Linked DNA regions of Azospirillum brasilense. The protein of the gene in region 2 interacts with the protein of the main gene of each other region in a pairwise test. Links are inferred from orthologs where the notes say so. Each region holds a gene or a part of one and is shown on either strand. Other genes may lie near its edges.

The links.
Region 1: the proteins of recO (region 2) and recR interact in binary tests that used the Escherichia coli proteins (3 or more experiments, as listed by UniProt). The link is inferred for Azospirillum brasilense from one-to-one orthologs.

Annotation. Positions count from the first base shown.
Region 1 is NZ_CP012914.1:2,563,498-2,566,555, forward strand. What follows is about bases 181-2,925. They hold recR (recombination mediator RecR), read right to left. Parts: upstream 1,978-2,925; coding sequence 1,384-1,977; downstream 181-1,383. Other genes in these bases: AMK58_RS11880 (phosphoglycerate kinase), read left to right, coding at 181-1,223; AMK58_RS11890 (YbaB/EbfC family nucleoid-associated protein), read right to left, coding at 2,040-2,363; AMK58_RS11895 (DNA polymerase III subunit gamma/tau), read right to left, coding at 2,367-2,925. Also shown: more of AMK58_RS11880, read left to right, coding at 27-180; more of AMK58_RS11895, read right to left, coding at 2,926-3,058. UniProt on the Escherichia coli protein: May play a role in DNA repair. It seems to be involved in an RecBC-independent recombinational process of DNA repair. It may act with RecF and RecO.
Region 2 is NZ_CP012915.1:1,313,850-1,316,949, reverse strand. Bases 166-2,952 are described here. They hold recO (DNA repair protein RecO), read left to right. Parts: upstream 166-1,091; coding sequence 1,092-1,814; downstream 1,815-2,952. Other genes in these bases: parC (DNA topoisomerase IV subunit A), read left to right, coding at 1,833-2,952; AMK58_RS19670 (sensor domain-containing protein), read right to left, coding at 166-887. Outside these bases: more of AMK58_RS19670, read right to left, coding at 1-165; more of parC, read left to right, coding at 2,953-3,100. UniProt on the Escherichia coli protein: Involved in DNA repair and RecF pathway recombination.

The DNA.
Region 1 (3,058 bases), on a different replicon or contig from region 2:
AAGTTCAACCCGCAGGGACAGCAGCCATGACCGAGTTCAACACCATCGACGACCTCGACGTGAACGGCAAGACGGTGCTGGTGCGTGCCGACCTCAACGTCCCGATGCAGGACGGCAAGGTCTCCGACACGACCCGCATCGACCGTCTGGCGCCGACTCTGACCGAGCTGGCGAAGAAGGGTGCGAAGGTCGTGGTGCTGTCGCACTTCGGTCGCCCGAAGAACGGCCCGGACGCCAAGAACTCGCTGCGCAACGTGCTGGACGCGCTGAGCGCCGCCGTCGGCCAGACCGTCGCCTTCGGCGAGGATTGCGTCGGCGACAAGGCCAAGGCCGCCATCGACAGTGTCCAGCCGGGCGCCATCGTGCTGCTGGAGAACACCCGCTTCCACGCGGAAGAGGAAAAGAACGATCCGGCTTTCGCCAAGCGGATCGCCGCTCTAGGCGACCTCTACGTCAACGACGCCTTCTCCGCCGCGCACCGCGCCCACGCCTCGACCGAGGGCGTCGCCCAGTATCTGCCGGCCGCCGCGGGCCGCCTGATGCAGGCCGAGCTTGAGGCGCTGACCAAGGCGCTGGAGAAGCCGGAGCGTCCGGTGGCTGCCGTCGTCGGCGGCGCCAAGATCTCCACCAAGCTGGACCTGCTCGGCAACCTCGTGAAGAAGGTCGACATGCTGGCGCTGGGCGGCGGCATGGCGAACACCTTCCTCTTCGCCCAGGGCGTGGATGTCGGCGCCTCGCTCTGCGAGAAGGACATGGCCGATCAGGCCCGTGCCATCATGGAGACCGCCAAGGCCGCCAACTGCGAGTTGCTGCTGCCCAAGGACTTCATCGTCGCCAAGGAGTTCAAGGCCGGTGCGGCCAACCGCGCCGTCCCGGCGGACGGCATCGGCGCCGACGAGATGGCGCTGGACGTCGGCCCCAAGACGGTCGAGTTCCTCGGCCTGAAGCTCCAGGGTGCGAAGACGGTGGTGTGGAACGGCCCGCTGGGCGCCTTCGAGATCCAGCCCTTCGACGGCGGCACCAACGCCGTCGCCGGCCTCGTCGCCGAGCGCACGTCGGAAGGCGGCCTGCTGTCGGTGGCCGGCGGCGGCGACACCGTCGCGGCGCTGGCGCACGCCGGTGTGGAGGAGAAGTTCACCTACATCTCCGCCGCCGGCGGCGCCTTCCTGGAATGGCTGGAAGGCAAGGAGCTGCCGGGTGTCGCCGCGCTGAAGAAGAAGTAAGGGTTTGGGGGAATGGGTGGGTGGTCGGAACGGGCCCCCACCCTTCCCGCTTCGCGGGCCCCTTCCCTCCCCCGCTTCGCAGGAGAGGGAGCTTCATCCCCTCCCCTGCGAAGCGGGGGAGGGTTAGGGAGGGGGCAAGACCTCCCCCACAAACACCTTCCTACAAAGGCCGCCGCGCCTTCAGCGCCGCGGTCAGCGTCCCGTCATCGAGATAGTCCAGTTCCCCGCCCACCGGCACGCCATGGGCCAGACGGGACACGGAAACCCCACTGCCGGACAGGCGGTCGGTCACCACATGGGCGGTGGTCTGCCCGTCCACCGTGGCGTTCAGCGCCAGGATGACCTCGGTCACCGCCGGGTCCTTCGCGCGCTCCACCAGGGACGGGATGTTCAAATCGTCCGGCCCCACCCCCTGCAAGGCCGACAGCGTGCCGCCCAGCACATGGTAGGTGCCGTGGAAGGCGCGCGTGCGCTCCAGCGCCCAGAGGTCGCCGGCGTCCTCCACCACGCAGATGGTCGAGCGGTCGCGGCTGTGGTCGGAACAGACGGAGCAGGGGTCGCGGCTGTCGAGGTTGCCGCAGACCGAGCAGTTGCGGATGGCCTCCGCCGCAAGCGCCATGGATTCGGACAGCGGCACCAGCAGACTGTCGCGGCGCTTCATCAGGTGCAGCGCCGCCCGCCGCGCCGACCGCGGCCCCAGCCCCGGCAGCTTGGACAGGAGCTGGATCAGGCGCTCGATTTCAGGTCCGATCATTCACGGCTTCGTTTTTTTAAAAAGGGTGGCCGGGCCGACCCTGCGGCCCGGCCTTGCAACGCTTAGAACGGCAGCTTCATGCCCGGCGGCAGCTTCATCCCGCCCATCAGGTTCTGGGTCTCGTTGGCGACGTGCTGCTCCACCTTGGCCTTGGCGTCGTTGAAGGCGGCGATGATCAGGTCTTCCAGGACCTCGATGTCCTCCGGATCGACGATCGACTTGTCGAGCTTGATCTTCTTCATCTCGCCCTTGCCGTTGACCGTCACGTTGACCATGCCGGCGCCCGACTGGCCGGTCATCTCGACCTCGCCCAGGCGGGCCTGCATCTCCTGCATCTTGGCCTGCATCTGCTGGGCCTGCTTCATCATCTGGCCGAGGTTCTTCATGGGTCAGAAATCTCCTTCATCGTCGAGCGGGTAATAAACCCCGTCGTCCTGCTGCATGACCATAAGGTCGGGATTCTCCCCGTCATCCGCAACCTGGGGCTCGGCCTCGACCGCCGCCTTGAGGTCGCGGACATCGGTGATCTTCGCGCCGGGAAAGGCGTCCAGTACGGCGCGCACCACCGGATGCGCCTCCGCCTCCTCCAGCGCGCGCCGCTGGGCGGCCTGCTCCTGCTGGATCAGCGTCGGCTCGCCCGGCGCGTCCGAGACGATGACGACCCAGCGCTGGCCGGTCCATTCCGTCAACAGCTGGCCGACGCGATTCGGCAGGGTCGATGGGGCCAGAGTCGTCAGGCGCAGTTCCAGCCGCCCCGGCTCCAGGCGCACCAGATGGACGCTGCCGGTCAGATGGCCGTAGAGCGCGCCCTCGCGCTTCTCGGCAAAGACCTGGACCAGCGTGCGGAAGTCGCGCGGCATCGCCACGCGCTCCTCGTCCGCCACGGCGACGGCCACGGCGACGGTCTGCACGGGCTGGGGGCTCGGCTGCTGGCTTGGCTGCGCCTGGTGAGCGACGGCGCGCACGGCGGAGCCGCCAACCGCCACCGGCCCGCCACCGGGGCCACGCGGGGCACCGCCACCGCTTTGTCCACCCTGCCCGCCACCGTTCTGCAAATTCTGGAACTGGCGGATCAGGTCGC
Region 2 (3,100 bases):
TAATAGACCTCGTCCGTGTCAAGCCGCCAGTCCCACAGCCCGTCGTTGGCGCCCGCGGCGGCCAGCGCGTAGCGTTCCTCGCTCTGCAGCAGGCGTTGCTCGGCGGTCTTGCGGTCAGTGACGTCGGCCTGGCTGCCGACCAGACGCACCGGGCGGCCCTGCGTGTCCAGCACCGCGATGCCGCGGCAGGCCATCCAGCGGATGCCGCCGTCGGCGTGGTGCACGCGGTATTCGATCTGGAAAACGGTGTTGTCGCCGCCCAGGGCGTCGAGCGCCTCGCGCAACGAACGGCGGTCGTCGGAATGGACGCGCTCCATCCATTCATCCGGGCTGTTGCCGACGCTGCCTTCCTCAAGACCGAGGAGCGACAGCCAGCGCGGCGAATAATAGGCGGTTCCGGAGTCGAGATCCCAATCCCACAACCCATCATTGCTGGCCGCGGCGGCGAGGGCGTATCGCTCCTCGCTCTTGCGGAGCTGGGCTTCGGCGTGCTTGCGGTCGGTGATGTCGGCGACCGACCCGACGAGACGCACCGGATCGCCCGATTCGTCGGGCACCGCCATGCCGCGGCAGACCAGCCAGCGCCAGCCGGAGTCGCCATTGTCCGGCGACAAGCCGGCTCCGGCACGGCGGACGCGGTGTTCGATCTGGAAAGGAAGCGAGACGCCAACCATCTGGCCTTCGAAGGAGGCGTAGAGCCAGTCGATGTCGTCGGGGTGGACGTGGTCGAGCCAATCTTCCGGGCGATTGATCTCGCCCGGCGGCAGGCCGAGAAACTCCTTAAAGCGGGGAGACAGGAACATCGTATCGTTGCGAAGGTCCCAGTCCCAGACGCCCTCGGAGCCAGCTTTCTCGGCCAGCAGATATCGCTCGATCGTGCTGCTCAAAGCCCCCTCACCGCCGCGGCGCGCCCGCATTCTGTCATTCGCAACATAGTGCCCGAATGGTGAATGAGAAATGAAGCCCTGTTGCGAAGGATTTGCGCCATGCTGGCGGAAAGCGTGACCGATCCCGCTTCGCGGGCACTCCGTGGCACGCCTGGGCGCCCTGGGCGAGCCCCGCAGATCCCGTCAACGTAAGGAAGCAGCCGTATGGAGTGGTCCGATCAGGGCGTTGTGCTGTCGGCCCGGCCGCATGGCGAGACCTCGGCGGTCGTCACCCTGCTGACGCGGGACCATGGGCGGCACGCCGGCATGGTCATGGGCGGGCGGTCCAGCCGCACGCGGGCGGCGCTGGAGCCCGGCACGCTGGTGTCGGCGCGCTGGCGCGGGCGCCTGCCCGAACATCTGGGCAACCTGACGCTGGAGGTGGTGCAGGGCTATTCCGCCGCCTTTTTGGACGACCCGTTGCGACTCGCGACCTTGACCGCCGCCTGCGCCCTGGCCGAGGCCGCCCTTCCGGAACACCAGCCGCACCCGGCGCTGTTCGACGGGCTGTTGGCGCTGTTCGGACTGCTGGCCGGCGATGCCTGGGCCGAGTCCTATGTGCGGTGGGAGGTCGGGCTGCTGGCGGAGCTCGGATTCGGGCTGGATCTCGATCGTTGCGCGGTGACGGGGGCGAACGACTATCTCGCCTACGTCAGCCCGCGCACCGGTCGCGCGGTGTCGGCGTCGGCCGGGGAGCCCTACCGCGACCGGCTGCTGCCGCTGCCCGGATTCCTGATCGGTCTGGGCGGCGGGGGGCCGCAGGCGGTGGCGGAGGGACTGCGCCTGACCGGTCATTTCCTGGAGCGCCATCTCCTCAACGGCCCACTGCCGCCCGCAAGGCTGCGATTAAGAGAACGTTACGAGAACGCTGTGGCGCGTGGCCGCTAGATTTGGTATCCACACGCCATGACGTCCCGAGACCCTGCCCAAGACCCCGTCCTCGACATCCAGGAGAAGCCGCTCCGCGACGCGCTGAGCGAGCGGTATCTGAGCTACGCGCTGTCCACCATCATGGCGCGGTCGCTGCCCGACGTGCGCGATGGGCTGAAGCCGGTGCACCGGCGTCTGCTCTACGCCATGAGCCAGCTGCGGCTCGACCCCTCGACTCCGCCGAAGAAGTCGGCCCGCGTGGTCGGCGACGTGATCGGCAAGTTCCATCCGCACGGCGACACCTCCGTCTATGACGCGCTGGTCCGCTTGGCGCAGGACTTTGCGGTGCGCTACCCGCTGGTGGATGGGCAGGGGAACTTCGGCAACATCGACGGCGACAACGCCGCGGCCATGCGGTACACCGAGGCGCGCCTGACCGATGTCGCCAAGGCGCTTCTGGAAGGCATCGACGAGGACGCGGTCGATTTCCGCCCGACCTACGACGGCGACGGGGACGAGCCGGCGGTCCTGCCCGCCAACTTCCCCAACCTGCTGGCCAATGGCTCCAGCGGCATCGCGGTCGGCATGGCGACCAACATCCCGCCGCACAACGCCGCCCAGCTCTGCTCCGCCCTGCGGCTGATCGTGAAGTACAGGCAGCGCCGCGAGAAGGCGCTTCTGGCCGGCAAGGAGGCGCCGCCCCCTCCTTCGATCGAGGATCTGGTCACCCTGATCTCCGGCCCCGACTTCCCGACCGGCGGCGTTCTGGTGGAGCCGCGCGCCAACGTGGTGGAGGCCTACCGGACCGGGCGCGGCTCCTTCCGCCTGCGCGCCAAGTGGGAGGTGGAGAAGCTGGGGCAGGGCACCTGGCAGGTCGTCGTCACCGAGGTCCCGTATCAGGTGCAGAAGGCCCGTCTGGTCGAGAAGATCGCGGAGCTTCTGACCAACCGCAAGCTGCTGCTGCTGGAGGACGTCCGCGACGAGTCGGCGGAGGACGTGCGTCTCGTCCTGGTGCCGAAGAGCCGCAACGTCGACCCCGAGGTCCTGATGGCCTCGCTGTTCCAGACGACCGATCTGGAAATCCGCTTCGCCATGAACATGAACGTGCTGGGCAAGGACAATGCCCCGCGCGTCATGAACCTGTTCGAGGTGCTGGACGCCTTCCTCGACCATCGGATGGAGGTTCTTGAGCGCCGGTCCCGCCACCGGCTGGCCAAGATCGACCACCGGCTGGAGGTGCTGGGCGGCTATCTGATCGCCTATCTGAACCTTGACGAGGTGATCCGCATCATCCGCGAGGAGGA